Regions from separate parts of the Rhizobium sp. BK181 genome, predicted to be linked through region 1. Evidence: predicted binding sites of a transcription regulator. Region 1 holds the regulator's gene; each other region holds the start of a gene.
What was found. Region 1 encodes LexA, which represses DNA repair genes until DNA is damaged. Its sites were predicted from a motif close to TGTTCNNNNTGTGTTCNG; they were not measured.

Region 1 (4,185 bases):
TTCGAAGCGGAATTGGAGACCGCATCCGTGGAATCCTGCCGGGCGACACCGGCGCCTTTGCGGCGTCGCTTGTCACCGACGAGCGGCGCGCGATCTCGCGGGAAACCACCGACGCGCTGCGACAGGCGGGTCTGGCGCATATCGTGGCAATCTCCGGTCTCAACATGGCGCTCTCCGCGGGTATCTTCTTCGTCGGCCTACGCCAACTGCTGAGCCTGTTTCCATCCGTTACGCAGGCGTACCCGACCAAGAAGATTGCAGCTGCTGGCGCGCTCGTCGCCCTGACAGCCTATTACATGATCTCGGGCTTTGCGGTCTCGGCAGAGCGAGCCTTCATCATGATGGCAATCATGCTGGCCGCTGTATTCTTCGACAGGCCGTCAATCAGTCTACGCAACATTGCCCTATCGGCTTGGGTGATTCTGCTCTTGTCTCCATCCGAGGCGCTAGGCCCGAGCTTCCAGATGTCATTTGCGGCGACTCTTGCGCTGGTTGCCGGTTATGCGATGTGGTCGAAGCGAGCCGCGCGCGAACATCCCTTGCTGCAAGTCAGGGCAGTGAAGCCCGTAGTTTTTGTCGCACGCTTCTTTGCTGGCATCCTCCTTTCCTCAATGATCGGAGGCTTCTCGACCGCGCTCTTTGCAGTCGAACATTTCCATCGGCTCAGCGCTTATGGATTGCCCGCAAATCTCATGGCCATGCCGGTAATCTCCTTCGTGGTGATGCCTATGGGCATGTTCGCGATGCTGCTGACGCCGTTTGGCCTCGATGTCGTTCCCTGGAAAATCGCCGGGTTCGGGCTCGAAATTGTGATCGCCATTGCAAAGATGGTCTCGGGATGGGGCGGCAACGTCGATATCGGTCGATTGCCGGTTTGGTACTTTCCTGTCGCCGTCGCAGGCTTCCTCGTGCTTGCGCTTCTGCGCACCAGACTGCGGTACCTTGGCGCTGTTGCGATCGCGTTGGCAACTCTGTTCGTTGTGCTCGCGCCGTCCAGACCGGCGCCAGATTTCATCATTGCCGAGGATGGCGGTCTCGTCGCGATTGTCGACAATCAGGTTATTGCTTCCAACCGGACGCGCCCACCCGACTTCATTTTCGACCAATGGCGAAGGGCTCTGGTTGCGGAGCAAGCCCGGCCGCCGCTCCTGATAGAGGGTGTCAAACCGGTCCGCCGGCGAGACGGCGACGGCAAGCCTCGGAGGCTCTCGGCCGACGAATTGCATAACGCTCGCAACGCGTTGCGGCAGGTCGTTGCGAGAGGCGTTGAGAACCGTTTCGTCTGCCTGAAAGGCGCTTGGTGCACAGCGGCGCACGACAGCGGCTACGTTCTGACGATCGTCGAAGATCCCGCCTACGTCGGCGCTGCCTGCGACACCGCCGACATCGTCGTTACACCCGCTCGCCTGCGCGCAAGCGAATGCCGGTCAGGTGCATTGTTGTTCACGGGGGAAACCTTGCGCCGCTCGGGTGCGGCAGAGATACGAATAGACGAACAGGGAACGCCTGTCGTGACGACGGCCTACAAGACACTTGACCGGCCCTGGATGCGGCATCGGGCATACAATTGGCGAAGCGGCACCTTCGATGGAGAGCCGCCTGTCTTTAGTGATAGCGGCGAATGAGGCCGACCAGCTTGCCCTGAACCTTGACGCGATCGGGTCCGAAAATACGCGTTTCATAAGCCGGGTTCGCAGCTTCAAGCGCGATCGAAGCGCCCTTGCGGCGGAAGCGCTTGAGGGTTGCTTCCTCGTCATCGACAAGTGCGACAACAATATCGCCGGCGTTGGCGGTGCTGCCGTTGCGGATAATCACCGTATCGCCGTCGAAGATGCCGGCCTCGATCATCGAGTCACCCTTCACCTCGAGCGCATAATGCTCGCCTGGGCCAAGCATGTCGGCCGGAACCGTGATGTCGTGCGTATTGTTCTGGATTGCAGAAATTGGCACGCCTGCAGCGATCCGCCCCATAACAGGTACAGAGGCCGAATTGCCATTGTCCGCATGCGCGGCCGGCTTTGGCGGCGCGACCGGTTGAGGTTTGCCAAGGCTGCCCTCGATCACGCTCGGCGAGAAACCGCGGCGCGGCTGGAGACTGGGATTATATGCCTCTGGCAGCTTGATGACCTCCAGAGCGCGGGCTCGATTCGGCAGTCGGCGAATGAAGCCGCGTTCTTCCAGCGCCGTAATCAGGCGGTGGATGCCCGACTTCGACGCGAGATCGAGAGCGTCCTTCATTTCGTCGAAAGATGGGGGGACACCGGACTCCTTCATTCGTTCGTGAATGAAGAGAAGAAGCTCCTGTTGCTTGCGCGTCAGCATCGAAGTTGAACCCCAGAGTTGTGAAACAAAGCCAGAACAGACACTATATGTTCCATATGTGTTCTGCAAGTACCTAAATTTTCGTAAAACTTGCCTGCAACTTGTTCAGTTTTTGCGTCGCTTTTGAGTGAATGCGGAGAAGGGGGTTGCATTGTTCTCTTGCCCGGCGCACATCTTCGCAAATCCCCGGGGAGTTTGCCATGAGCGAAGCACATCCGCTGGACCACATTGTGCTGCCGGTGTCCAACATCAGGCTTGCGCGCGAGCGCCTCGGAATGCTGGGATTCACCGTCGCGCCAGATGCGCGGCACCCGTTCGGAACAGAGAACGCCTGTATCTTCTTCGCCGACGAAACTTATCTGGAGCCACTGGGCGTCGCCAGCCTTGAACTGCACGAGGCGTCGGCGAGGAAGGGCAACGTCTTCACCGCGCGTGACCGTGCCTTTCGGTTTCGATGCGGCGAGGATGGACTGTCCGCAGTGGTCTTCGCGACGGGGGACGCCGACCGCGACCACGCTAGATTCCTTGGGGAGAAGATCAACGGCGGTGAGATGCTGCAGTTCGAGCGGCCGATGAAGATGCCCGACGGCTCGGAAGCCACTGCTGCATTCAAACTCGCGTTCGCAGTTGACCTGCGCGCACCTGATTTCTTTTTTTTCACCTGCCAGAGGGTCAATCCGCTGCCTGCCGATCGAAGGGCACTGCAAGTGCACCCAAATGGCGTGGGCGGGATCGCGGAGATCGTTCTTGGCGCGCCGGACCCAAAGGCGTTTGGACCATTTGTGCGCGCGGCGGCGCACGGCCTGACGGTGATCAACGAGGCCTTTGGTGTAAGTGTTGCAACGCCCAACGCCAGGATCATCGTTCTGTCCCCCGATGGACTGGATGCCTACTTCGATATTTCTGCTCCCTCAGACGATCGCGGCCTTCGCGGCGTTGCCGTTGTTTTCAAGGTCGGTGATCTCGCCGTGACAGAAGCGCATTTGGCTGCTAACGGGATGACCTACACGCGCAAGAACAATCGAATTCTGGTGAAGGCAGCGCCCGGGCAGGGTGCGCTCTTCGCCTTCGAGGAGAAACGATGAGCCAGACAAATTCCGAAGTCGCGGTCGGCGAAGGCGCCGGCCGCGTCACCTTTTCGAATACCGGCAAGCTGTCGCTGATTGCCGGACCGTGTCAGATGGAGAGCCGCGAACATGCGTTCATGGTCGCCGGTGTATTGAAGGAGCTTTGCGACAAGCTTGGTCTCGGCCTTGTCTACAAGTCCTCCTTTGACAAGGCGAACCGGACATCGCTCTCCGCCCAGCGCGGCATCGGCCTTGATAAGGCGCTGGAGGTTTTTTCCGACCTCAAGAAGGAATACGGTTTTCCTGTCCTGACCGACATCCATACCGAGGAGCAGTGCACCGAGGTGGCGACGGTCGTCGACGTCCTGCAGATCCCGGCCTTTCTCAGTCGCCAGACAGACCTGCTGGTCGCAGCCGCCAAAACCGGTCGCACAATCAACGTCAAGAAGGGCCAGTTCCTTGCCCCTTGGGACATGAAGAATGTCTTGAACAAGCTCAATTCCAGCGGCAACCCGAATATCCTGCTTTGCGAGCGCGGCGCTTCCTTCGGCTACAACACGCTGGTCTCCGATATGCGCTCGCTGCCGATCATGGCGGCGATGGGCGCCCCTGTTGTTTTCGACGCCACCCATTCGGTGCAGCAGCCCGGAGGGCAGGGTGGTTCCAGCGGCGGCCAGCGCGAATTCGTGGAGACGCTGGCGCGCGCGGCCGTTGCCGTCGGTGTCGCCGGTGTGTTCGTCGAAACGCACGAAGATCCTGACAACGCGCCGTCTGACGGTCCGAACATGGTCTATCT
Region 2 (4,185 bases), on a different contig from region 1:
GGTGACCTTCACCTGGCATGGAGATCGGTTGCAGTTTACGCCGGCCCAGCAGGACGAATTCGAGATCTCCGGGCGCTTCGCCGAAGCGCTTGGTGACAGCCGCGACGACAATCTTGTCCTCAAGGCCCGTGATTTTTTGCGCGACGCGATCGCTCGCGAGGGTGGCAGCACACCCTCCGTCCGTATTCAACTCCAGAAAAACCTTCCGATTGCGTCGGGAATCGGCGGCGGCTCGGCGGATGCCGCGGCGACACTTCGCGGTCTGATGAAACTCTGGGACGCGTCGCTCCCGCCTGAGACAGTTGCGGCAATCGCCGTTCGCCTTGGCGCCGACGTGCCGATGTGCCTGGCCAGCCGTCCGCTTGTCGCCCGAGGCATCGGCGAGCAAATCACCCTCGTCAACGACATGCCGGTCTTTGCGATGGTATTGGCAAATCCCCTGAAGGGGGTATCGACGCCCGAAGTTTTCCGTAGGCTGGCGACAAAGACCAATCCGCCGCTCGACATGACAGCTCGCCCTAGCTGGGTGGAGACGATAGGCGCGATGCGCAACGACCTTGAGCCGGTCGCGCGTGAGATACTGCCTGAGATCGCCGCGATCTCGGCGATGCTCAAGGCGCAGGGAGCCTCGCTGGTTCGCATGTCAGGCTCCGGCGCCACCTGCTACGGCATTTTTGCTTCGCTTGCAGCGGCTCAAGGCGCGGCTGCGGTGCTTCACAACGACCGGCCGGACTGGTATTTCGAAGCAACGGAAACGATTGCTGGAGGTCGTGATGCCAGGGCTGGATGAGACGCGAACCTTCATTCCGGTTGGCATTGCCGTGCTGACGGTCTCGGATACGCGGACGCTTTCCGATGATCGCTCCGGCGATACGCTGGCCGCCAGAATCAAGGAGGCGGGCCACCGGCTGATCGATCGTGCGATCGTTCCCGATGATCGGCTGGCAATCGCCTCGCGCGTCAAGGCCTGGACGGAACGAGACGATATCGACGTCGTGATCACGACGGGAGGAACGGGTTTTACCGGCCGCGACGTTACGCCGGAGGCTCTGGAGCCGCTTTTCGAGAAGAAGATGGACGGCTTTTCGGCGGTCTTCCACCGCATCTCCTACGACAAGATCGGCACCTCGACCATTCAGTCCAGAGCCACGGCAGGCGTTGCCAACGCAACCTTCATCTTCGTGCTGCCGGGCTCCCCCGGCGCCTGCAAGGATGCCTGGGACGGCATCCTGAAATCCCAGCTCGACTATCGCCACATGCCCTGCAATTTCGTGGAGATCATGCCCCGCCTCGACGAGCATCTGAAGCGCGGCACCGGCAAGTAAGGATCTTCTCCGCCTGCACAGTCCGTCGTGCTATGTCCCGATGCCCGGCAGGTTGGGCATCGTTTCCCAACTGTCGCCCGACAGCAGAAGGCAGCTTATGCCTCTGGTATCGGTAATGAGCAGCGTCCACGTGCCGCTCTGCGCAGCGTAGACCTCAAGCATGGCGTTCTGATTCACCAGTCCGACTGCCGTCAGCCTTTCGGCGAAGTTCTTGTCGAGAAAATTGACGACCTCGGATCGGGCTGCGCAACTGCGCATCATCTGCGATGCTGCCGAATGCGGATGCGCGATCATCAATGTCGCCAATATGACCGCCGATACAAGGCCGTGGATCATATTGCGTTTCATGACGCACCTCCCTTTGCCGGAAAACCGGCAGAAGAGGAGACTTCCGCTGACCTGTTCTGCCGTCTGCCGGCATTCCATGGTCGACCGTCACGAAGCGCGGCGCTCGGGCGGCGCCATGACCGAATTATAGCGCGAAATCGTATCGGGCGCCATTATTGCGGAGATGGAGATAACCGCTATCGGGCGGCGCGCGCGACCCAGGATGGAATCAGCTCGCTGGAAAGCTTCCGCAGCTTCTGCCCCTTGGCGAATTCGGAAAGGCGCATGCCGCTTCTTGCGGTCGCCATCGCCTGCTTCTTGGGAAGGAGAAGCCCAAGTTCCAGTGGCGAAGAGGCCCGGCTAATACGCTGCAGGAATGGGCGTCGATATCCGCGCGAAGCGGTGAACCGCGCCGGCAGCTTGTTGAGGGCCATATACTCAGCAATCTCATCGATCCAGCCGGTCTGCGGTCGTGCCCCCGGCTCCACGAAAAGCAACCATTCGCCTCGCGCAGAATGCACTATATCCTTGATATCCCATTGCGAATGAAAGCGGCAGCCGGCGGCGTCGGCCACCCGCGACGTCCCGTCCCGCGAGTCATGGTCCAGCACCACCACATCGCTGACGAGCCCCTCCACCGCGCCTGCAACCAACACCGATAAGGTCTGCGCCAGCTCAGGTTCCTGATCCTGGCATTCCAGTACAACAGTCAACATTGCCTATTCATAGAGCGCCGCACAAAATTTTGCCAGCGGCACTTTCCTCATTTTGTTCTTGCCTTGTTCTCATTTTACCGATAGGAATTTAATCATCAAAACGGACGGAAGCAAAGCTTTCGCCAGCGGAGAATCCGATGAACGAGCAGTCCCTTGCAGGGCAGGCCGCATTCGCGCCTGCCAATACGGCAGATATTGCCGATGCGATGATCGTATCTGCCGGCTTGCGGATCGATGTCGACCGTCGCCGCGGACGTGCGGCGGGATTGAATCCAAGCGGACGTTTCGAACCTATGCGCCGGGAGGCCATCGATGATGGCTGGCAGAATCTTGAAGACCTGCCGCCGTTCAAGACCGAGGTTCAGATCGAGAAGCCTCGGACGGCAATCACCCGCAACGAGTCACCGGACATTCCCTTCGACCGCTCGATCAATCCCTATCGCGGCTGCGAGCACGGCTGCATCTACTGCTTCGCGCGGCCAACGCACGCCTATATGGGGCTTTCCGCCGGTCTCGACTTTGAAGCCAAGCTCTTTGCGAAGCCGGATGCAGCCAAGCTGCTGGAACGTGAACTGGCAAAGCCCGGCTATAAGCCGCGCGTGATCGCGATCGGCACCAACACCGATCCCTACCAGCCGATCGAGAAGGAATGGCGCATCATGCGGCAGATTCTCGAGGTGCTTGAGAAGGCGAACCATCCGGTTTCGATCGTCACCAAATCGGCGATGATCATGCGCGACCTCGACATTCTCTCGGCGATGGCGGAGAGGAATCTCGTCCGCGTGTCACTGTCGGTCACCACGCTCGACCGAAAGCTCGCGAGGACCATGGAGCCCCGCGCCTCGACCCCCACGCGTCGGCTGGAAGCCATCCGCGCCCTCTCAGAGGCAGGCATCCAGACATCGGTGATGGCTGCCCCGATGATTCCGGCGCTGAACGACCATGAACTCGAGCGCATCTTGGAGTCAGCCCATGTGGCGGGTGCTACGGAGGCGGGCTATGTCATCCTGCGTCTGCCGCTCGAAGTGTCGCCGCTATTTCGGGACTGGCTGCTGCAGAATTATCCCGACCGCTACCGGCATGTCATGTCGCTCGTCCGCTCGATGCGCGGCGGCAAGGATTACGACGCGGAGTTCGGCAAACGAATGAAGGGGGCCGGGCCCTATGCCTGGCAGATTGCGCGCCGTTTCGAAATGGCGACGAAACGGCTCGGCATGACCCGCCGCAGCATGCCGTTGCGAGACGATCTCTTCGTTCCGCCCGATGGCAGCGGCGTGCAGCTTTCGCTGCTTTGATTTTTCCAGCTTCGCGGATGGTCGCCCTGCCCTTCCGCGTTCAAGTCCCCGGCCCGCCGCCCTGATCCGGGGACTTGCAGGAAATCGGGTTGGCGTGCGAGGGTCAGCCGCATGAAACGTCGCACGCCACCCGATTCTCCTATGCTTTTCGAAGACGTCCCCCTCGTGCCGGATTTTCGGCTCGAGCTGAAGGCGCGCAAGGCCGGCCACTGGCCAGTCGCCGGCGCGGATGAAGCTGGACGCGGTCCTCTCGCTGGCCCAGTGGTCGCAGCCGCCGTCATCCTCGACCCCAAGCGCATTCCCGATGGCTTGAACGATTCGAAGCAGCTTTCAGCACAGAAGCGCGAGGAGCTCTTTGCGCAGATCCTCGCGACCGCAACGGTATCGATCGCCTCGTCAAGTTCTACACGCATCGATGAAACGGATATCCGCAAGGCGAGCCTGGACGCCATGCGGCGCGCGATCTGTGGCTTGTCGATCCCCGCGAGCTATGTGCTGACCGACGGCCTCGATGTGCCGCCT
Region 3 (4,185 bases), on a different contig from region 1:
TAACGCATCTTTTTCCAGGATGGAATTATCCGGCACGCGGGCGGGACGCTTTTTTACGTCCCAGCCCGGATTTTCGCCGCATTCCTTTAAGCGGCGCGGCGTGGCGCGGCCATCGAGCGATGCTCACCGCCGGTACGGAACCGCTGCAGCAGCGCCACAAGATTGTCGACCTCGCCGCGCAGATGCCGGGTTTCGGCAGAAGTGTTCTCGACCATGCCCGAGTTTTGCTGGGTAATCGAATCCATGTTGCGGATAGCGATGCTGACCTCATTGACGCCGGTTGCCTGATCGCGCGCGGCGGCGGCGATATCGGCAACAAAGCGGTTGATGATGTCGATGCGGTTGATCATGTCGTTGAGCGCCTCACCGGTGCTGCTGACGATGTCGACGCCTTCGTTGACCTGAGTCGAGCTCTCCGAAATCAGGTTCTTGATTTCCTTGGCGGCATCAGCCGTGCGTTGAGCAAGCTGGCGGACTTCCTGCGCGACGACCGCAAAACCCTTGCCCGCATCGCCGGCACGCGCCGCTTCGACGCCGGCGTTCAGTGCCAAAAGGTTTGTCTGAAAGGCGATCTCATCGATCACGCCGATGATCTTGGAGATCTCCGTGGAAGATTTTTCGATGCCGGCCATGGCGGAAACTGCGCTGGTCACAAGCTCGCCGGAGCTCTTCGCCTTCTGCTGCGTTTCGCGAACGGCGCCAGATGCCTTTTCGGCATTTGCCGCCGTCTGGCCGACGCTGACCGAGAGCTGCTGCAGCGCCGCCGAACTTTCTTCGACGCCGGCCGCCTGCTGAGCGGTGCGCAGAGCAAGGTCATCGGACGCCTTGGCGATTACATCCGTACCCCGGAGAATCTCACCCGAGGTTGCCCGCACAGAGGCGAAGGAGGTGCGAAGTGCGGCAACGGCACGATTGTAGTCGTCAGCCATGGCTTTGAAGTTGCCCGGAAGATCGGGTGGCAGCGTCGCCTCGAGATCGCCGTTGGAGAGTGCCTCAAGCCCGCGGCGAAGATGATCGAGTGCGATCGCCTGATCCTGTTCGGCCTTTGCGCGTTCCGCTTCGAGCGTCCGCCGCTTTTCTTCAAGAGTTTCCAGGTAGACCGAGATCGAGTAATCCATGTCGAGCATCGCGGCCTTGATGACAGCTGCCAGTTTCTCGGCCAGGACCTTGCCCTGCTGCCTGCCAAACATAGAAGGCCACTGCTTGGCCATGAGGCCCTTCACGAGTTCGCTCATCAGCAAGGCATAGCCGCCGATGTACCAGCGTGGCTCGAGCCCGATGCGGGCGTGCGTCTTGCCGACCGCAACCACCCCCTTCACATAGGACTCGTCGAAGTTGCCGCCCGCTAGGTTCGCCCAGTGGTCTTCCTGGCGCTTTTTGGCATGGCCCATGTGCGCCTTGTCGGCGAAGAAGCTTGCGACATCAGAGGTCTTCGCCAGTTTCGCATAGAACTTGTCCAGTGCGCCACCGAGCAGCTCGGAGATCGCCGGGCGCATCTCCCGCAGGGCCGTGCGCGATGCATCATCCAGCTCAATGAAATCGAGGCGGTGCTTGAGCGCGCTGTCGGACTGCTGGCTGGTCATGATGTCTCTGCTTTGTGATTGATACGGAAGGGAAAAATTGAGCAGAGCTTTTGCGCAATATGGTTGAGTAATGGTTAAATGAGCTTGTCATTTATCAGTACTCGTTTCTTCCGGCATTGCGAGCGTTTCGAAGTGACTGTGAGTTGTTCACGTTTTGATCTAGTCATCTCATCCCGATTTGCTATGGTTGCGCCATGAACACCAGCTCTGAGTCGCTCCTCCTCGCCCTGTCGCAAATTAGCCCCGCAATGCTGGCGCTCGCCGGCGGCGGAATTGCCGCAATGATCTTGCTCCTGGTCGTCCTCCTTATCCGCAGTGGGCAGGTGCGGCGCGAGCAGGCAGAGGTTGCGAGCCTGCGCGCGGCAGAGGCGGATGCCCGCATGGCGGAACTTCTGAAGATCCAGTCCGAGATGCACGGGCGGATGTCGACGATGGCGGAAGTGTTCGGCTCGAGACAATCCGAATTGAACCAGGCGATCAACCAGCGGCTGGACGGAATGTCGCAGCGCGTCAGTACGACGATCAGCGAACAGACGAAGTCGACACACGAAAACCTGCAGCGGTTGCAGGAACGTCTCGCCGTCATAGATGCCGCACAGAACAATATCCAAACTTTGGCAAAGGACGTCGTCGGCCTGCAGGCGATCCTCTCCAACAAGCAGACGCGCGGAGCCTTCGGCCAATCGCGCATGGAGACGATTGTCGCGGATGGCTTGCCGATGGGCGCCTATGCCTTCCAGCAGACGCTGTCGAATGGCTCGCGCCCGGACTGCACGATCCGCATGCCGAACGGCGCGCCGCCGCTGGTGATCGATGCCAAGTTTCCGCTTGAGGCGTGGAACGCGATACGCGATGCCGGCGGACCTGACGGAGCCAAGGTCGCCTCGCAGCAGTTTCGCCGCGACATGGAGACGCATATACGCGATATCTCCGACAAATATCTGATCCAGGGGGAGACGCAGGACACCGCCTTCATGTTCGTGCCGTCGGAATCGATCTTCGCGGAGATCCACGAGAATTTCGAAGCGATCGTCCAGAAGGCGCATCGGTCGCGCATTGTCATCGTGTCGCCGTCACTGCTGATGCTCTCCATCCAGGTCATCCAGGCGGTGCTGAAGGATCAGCGCATGCGGGCCCAAGCGCATGTAATCCAGGGCGAGGTGGCGAACCTGATGGATGACCTCGGCCGGCTCGACGAGCGCGTCCGCAAGCTGCAGAGCCATTTTTCCATGGCTCAGAGGGACGTCGACCAGATTCTCACCTCCACCGATAAGCTCACCAAGCGCGGCGCAAAGATCGAGGCCCTGGAGTTCGAGGGCAGCGACAATGGCAAGGCCGCGTCGCGCGACAACGACTCCTCGCCGAAATCCGTCGATAGCCGCAGCGGGCTTCTGAAGCTCAGAGTGGTTGACGACGAGTAAGCCCTTCGGGCAGTGTCGCGCCCAAGAAAAGCACGGGACGGGACACTCATGATCACAGTTTTCGGCTCCATCAACATGGACCTCATCGCCACCACCGCGCGGTTGCCGAAGCCCGGCGAGACCGTCGCCGGCAACGGCTTCTCGACGGCTGCTGGCGGCAAGGGCGCCAACCAGGCGCTTGCTGCGCGACGGGCGGGACGAACCGTTCACATGGCAGGTGCAGTCGGGCGAGATGGCTTTGCCGAGCCAGCGCTCGCGCTGTTGAAGGAAGCCGGCACCGAGCTTCAGGCGGTCAAACGGGTCGACGAGCCGACTGGCACCGCGTTGATCCTCGTCGGCGGTGACGGCGAGAACATGATTGCCGTGGTGCCAGGGGCAAACGGCACGATAACGCCAACCGATGCCGACGCTGCGGTCCGTGCCATGAGCAGGGGCGACATCCTGATGCTGCAACTCGAAGTTCCGGTCCCGGCGGTCGAGCAGGCCCTGGCCAACGCCCGCGCCAAGGGCGTGACGACCGTGCTCAACCTTGCGCCACTGATCGAAGACGCCGCCCGCCTCGGCCGCCTCGCGGACATCGTGATTGCGAACGAGACGGAATTCGAGCGGCTTGCCGGCCAGGAGAACATGGGCGCAGGCGACCGCGAGGCCGCATTGAAGCGCCTCAATGCGGAGACCGGGCAGACCCTGATCGTGACGCTTGGCGCGGACGGCGTCATTGCCATTCGCGACGGTGTCGTTTCTCGGGCCAAGGGACTGAAGATCGAGCCCGTCGATACGGTCGGCGCCGGCGACACTTTCTGTGGCTACTTCGCCGCGAGCCTCGATGAGGGACTGGATTTCGAAGCATCCTTGCGCCGCGCGGCGGTGGCCGGCTCGCTCGCTTGCCTCAAGCAGGGGGCCCAGCCATCGATCCCATCGAGCTCGGACGTCGCAAACGCGCTATAAGACAGCCTCACCCGCGACACATTGAACCGTTCGCTGCAGATCCAGTCGATTTTTATAGGATTTCATTCAAATTTAAGAGGTTTTCGGTGATGTTCCAGCCATCACCGGGCCTCCCTAGGGGGCCGGTTTCTGTAACGGCTGCTCCATGAGGGGGCGACGCCTCCGTCCCCTGTGCCGATGAATGCCCCGTCCGGCACATCCTTGCTCCCCGAGGACTCCATGTTCATCTTTCG
Region 4 (4,185 bases), on a different contig from region 1:
GCATGGCTTTTTGTTGTCTTGCCACCTGTCATAAAGCTTGGCACACATTTGTGATGACCCGCAATTCTCCGACTCGTTCCTTGAACCTGCGCCGCTCGGTGCTGAGCGTCCCTGCCATCAATGCGCGCGCCCTGGAAAAGACTCATGCGCTCGATTGCGACGCCGTCATCTTCGATCTCGAGGACTCCGTGGCCCCTGAACGGAAGGCGGAAGCCCGCGAGAATCTGAACGCCTTTTTTTCGGGCGCTCCTCTTGTGAACAAGGAGCGGATCATCCGCATCAATGCGCTGGATTCCACATTCGGAAATGCGGACATCGAACTGGTATTGGCATTGGAGCCGGATGCCGTACTCCTGCCGAAAGTGGACGAGCCGCAGGATGTGATGTCCATAAGCGATCGGCTCGCCGATGCCGACGCGCCGGAAAGCCTCCGCATCTGGGCGATGATCGAAACACCCCGTGGCATTCTGAACGCGGCCGCGATTGCCGAAGCTGGGCGCACGCCTGGCTCACGGCTCGATTGTTTCGTCGTCGGCCTCAACGACCTGCGCAAGCAGACCGGCGTCCTGCCACAGCCGGGTCGTACCTATCTCGTGCCCTGGCTGATGCAGGTGGTACTTGCCGTGCGCGCCTATGGCCTCGACGCGATCGACAGCGTCTTCAACGATTTCAAGGATGCCGATGCCTTCGATGCCGAATGCGCGCACGCCCGCGCCATGGGCTTCGACGGTAAGATGCTGATCCATCCGGCTCAGATCGAAGCCGCCAACAGGCATTTCGGCCTGGATGAGGCGGCAATTGCCGAGGCGGAGGCGATCATCGCCGCCTTTGCCGACCCCGCTGCAGATGGCCTGAATGTCATCAATGCCAATGGTCGGATGATCGAGCGGCTACACCTTGTCCAGGCGGAAAGTCTGGTTCATAAAGCCCGCCTGATTGCAGAACGCCAAACGGCGAAGTGAAAGACGACTTTAGATGAAGCTTTATCGCCTTCTGACCGGCCAGGATGATGCCGCTTTCTGTCACCGCGTAACCGACGCCCTCAACAAGGGCTGGTCGCTGAACGGCTCGCCGTCGCTGACCTTCAACACCCAGACCGGCCAGGTGATTTGTGCTCAGGCGATCGTCAAGGAAGTCGAAGGCAAGGATTACCACCCGGACATGAAGCTGTCCGAACAGTAAGCGAAGGCTTAGCGTTCAGCCGCCTCTTCGGCGCTCGCCTCGATCCGTTCCATGTCGTCGTCGCTAAGACCGAAATGGTGGCCGATCTCATGGATGAGGACGTGAGTAATGATGTCGCCCAGCGTCTCATCGTTCTCGGCCCAGTAGTCGAGAATCGGCCGCCGGTAGAGGCGGATACGGTTCGGCAATTCGCCGGTTTCCATTGTGAAACGCTCGGAGATGCCTCGGCCTTCAAAGAGGCCGAGAAGGTCGAACGGCGTTTCCAGCGCCATGTCCTCGAACACGTCGTCGTCAGGGAAATCCTCGATCTCGATCGTCAGATTGGTGGTCAGTGAGCGAAACTCTTCCGGCAGGTGGCTGTACGCCTCCATTGCCAACGACTCGAAAGTACTGATCGTCGGAGCGTGGCGATCCTGCCAATTATCGCTCTTGTCTATGCGGGCCATAAAAATTCCCTTCCTTTGCCGCCCATATAGAACCTTTGCGTACGATTTTCGAGAGCGGAATCAAAGGCAGGAATAAATTCACATCGAATGCCTGTTGACTCTTTCGCCCGCCTCTGGAATCCATAAGAACATAACAGGAACATATGAGACTTGGAGAACGTCATGGCACAGTCGGCCGTGACGCGCGAGCGGCTTTTTGCGCTCCGCGAAACCATCGCAAAGCTTGAAGGAAAGCCCGCGCCGGCCTTGGCTGCAGCGCAAGGCGAAGCCTTGGCCGAAAAGGACCTCTCCACCAACAACGACAGTGGCCTGCGTCTTCCTCTTGGAATCCCCGCGCTCGACGAGGCAGTTGATGGCGGCCTGCCGCTCGACGGGATCACCGAGGTTCGTTCCGACCTCTTGCGCGAAGCCGGCGCCGGCAGCGGCTTCGTGCTGGCGCTTGCCGCCATGCTGCAGCGCCAAGTGGAAGAGAGCCACAGTGCTTCGCTGCCGATCCTCTGGATCGCAGACATCGTTTCCACGATGGAAGCAGGCGTCCCCTACGCCGTGGGCCTGCGCGATTTCGGCCTGAAACCTGACCAGTTCTTCTATGCCAGTCCACGCAAGCTTGAAGATGCCCTCTGGCTTGCCGAGGCCGCAGTCGAAAGCGGCGTCTTTCCTGCGACAATTCTGGAGGTTCGCGGCAATCCGAAACCCTTCGGCCTGACGGAAAGCCGTCGTTTGAGCTTGCGGGCGAAAGCATCGAAACGCCCGCTTTTCCTGTTGCGGCAGGCTGGAGAGGAAGAGGCCAGCAGTGCCTACTTCCGCTTCCTTGTGGCACCCGCGCCGGCACAGGCGCGCCCCTTGCCGGATGGCACGATGCTGGGCGGTAGCATCGGCAATCCGGTTTTTCATCTGACCCTGGAGAAGAGCCGCAACCCGGCTCCCCTCTCCTTTCTACTGGAGTGGAACTCTCATGACCGCCGTTTTTTCGCCGTCTCCCGATCAGTCGACCCTCGCCTTCCAGACGAACGCGCAACGCATTCTGGCACTCCACTTTCCACATCTTCCAACCGACCGGATATCAAGAAGGAAATGGGGGCTCTCCTGGCGTTCGCGCGGACGTCCTGAGGCCGCACCGATCGTCTGTTCTAGCCGTCTCAACAATACCATGCGGCTGACAGCGCTGGACGAGGCAGCCGAAACCCTCAATCTCCGAAAGCACATGGGCGTCGCCGAAGCCCGCGCCATCCACCCCACGCTTGATGTGATCGAGGACGACCCGGCCGCCAACCGGCGCTTCCTGGAAGCGATTGCCGATTGGTGCGATCGCTACACTCCGCTTGTCGCTCTCGATGGCGTGGATGGCCTGTTTCTGGACATAACCGGCTGCGCCCATCTGTTCGGCGGTGAGACGACCCTTCTCAAGGATATTCTCGCAAGACTCTTCCAGATGGGAATTGACGCCCGCGGCGCGATCTCTTCCTCACCTGGATTGTCCTGGGCCATCAGCCGTTTCGGCCAAGGCGGCATCATCGAGTATGGAGAGGCCGAACAGGCGCTGGCCCCCTTGCCCGTCGCGGCCTTGCGTCTAGAGGAAGAAACGATAGGAGGCCTGAACAAGATGGGCCTTAAATATGTCGGCGATTTGCTGACCGCGCCGCGCGCCCCGCTCACCCGCCGCTTTGGCGGAACGGTGCTCTTGAGGCTCGATCAGGCGCTTGGAACCGATGAGGAACCGGTTTCTCCACGCCTGCCCGTCGCAAGCCTCTCGGTCGAACGTCGCCTGATTGAGCCGATCGCAGCCGAAGACGATATCCTTGCGCTCACCGATCAGATTGCCGCCTCCCTGAAGTCCTCGCTGGAAGCGCGTGGCGTCGGCGGCCGCATCTTTGAGCTGGTCCTGTTCCGTGTCGACGGCAAGGTGTTCCGCATTTCCGCCGGCACCGCGCAGCCCCTGAGGGAGCCCAAGCGCATCGCCGCCCTCTTTGCCGAACGCCTGCAGGCAATTCACGACGATTTCGATGCCGGTTACGGATTCGAGATCCTTCGTCTCAACGTGCTCCTGCACGAGGACTTCGTGACCTCGCAGGGGGATTTCGAACACCGCCAGCAGAAGGATGCCTCTCTTGCTGCCTTCGTGGATCGGGTTTCCGCCCGCCTTGGAGAAGACTGCCTGCAAACCTTCCAATTGCGGGAGAGCCACATACCGGAAAGAGCCTCCGTTACAGTGCCGGCGATCGATCATCTGTCCGCCCCGAAAACCCGGGAGGGACATCCACCGCCGGCCAGGAGCGAGCGGCCCATCCGGCTATTGCGGAAAGCGGAGCCGATGGAGGCCTTTGCCATCGAAATTCCCGATGGCGCACCAGCGAGCTTTCATTGGCGACGCATGCAGCACCGTGTCTTGAAGAGCGAGGGACCGGAGCGACTGGCAACGGAATGGTGGCTAGATGGTGCGGAAGCTGCGGATCGAGACTATTTCCGGATCGAGGACGATAAGGGACGTCGCTTCTGGATCTATCGCCAGGGCCATTATGAGCGGGACACCGCACAGAGCTGGTTCATGCATGGGATC

Region 2: FHT77_RS03000 (glycosyl transferase) is a predicted target of LexA. The motif match lies at 2,422-2,439, and genes of this name have one in related genera.
Region 3: FHT77_RS05435 (DNA recombination protein RmuC) is a predicted target of LexA. The motif match lies at 1,728-1,745, and genes of this name have one in related genera.
Region 4: FHT77_RS31230 (ImuA family protein) is a predicted target of LexA. The motif match lies at 1,753-1,770, and genes of this name have one in related genera.

The regions. Positions count from the first base shown of each region.
Region 1 is NZ_JACHZA010000011.1:50,741-54,925, reverse strand. It holds gene FHT77_RS21705 (ComEC/Rec2 family competence protein) at 1-1,625, shown strand, start outside; gene lexA (transcriptional repressor LexA) at 1,606-2,322, opposite strand; gene FHT77_RS21695 (VOC family protein) at 2,523-3,407, shown strand; gene kdsA (3-deoxy-8-phosphooctulonate synthase) at 3,404-4,185, shown strand, end outside.
Region 2 is NZ_JACHZA010000001.1:603,475-607,659, forward strand. It holds gene FHT77_RS02985 (4-(cytidine 5'-diphospho)-2-C-methyl-D-erythritol kinase) at 1-790, shown strand, start outside; gene moaB (molybdenum cofactor biosynthesis protein B) at 774-1,325, shown strand; gene FHT77_RS02995 (hypothetical protein) at 1,356-1,673, opposite strand; gene FHT77_RS03000 (glycosyl transferase) at 1,850-2,368, opposite strand; gene FHT77_RS03005 (PA0069 family radical SAM protein) at 2,506-3,663, shown strand; gene FHT77_RS03010 (ribonuclease HII) at 3,775-4,185, shown strand, end outside.
Region 3 is NZ_JACHZA010000001.1:1,071,911-1,076,095, forward strand. It holds gene FHT77_RS05430 (globin-coupled sensor protein) at 87-1,583, opposite strand; gene FHT77_RS05435 (DNA recombination protein RmuC) at 1,778-3,004, shown strand; gene FHT77_RS05440 (ribokinase) at 3,053-3,952, shown strand; gene FHT77_RS05445 (methyl-accepting chemotaxis protein) at 4,172-4,185, shown strand, end outside.
Region 4 is NZ_JACHZA010000003.1:159,739-163,923, reverse strand. It holds gene FHT77_RS10695 (CoA ester lyase) at 54-962, shown strand; gene FHT77_RS10690 (DUF1737 domain-containing protein) at 976-1,182, shown strand; gene FHT77_RS10685 (metallopeptidase family protein) at 1,191-1,628, opposite strand; gene FHT77_RS31230 (ImuA family protein) at 1,791-2,738, shown strand; gene FHT77_RS10680 (DNA polymerase Y family protein) at 2,650-4,185, shown strand, end outside.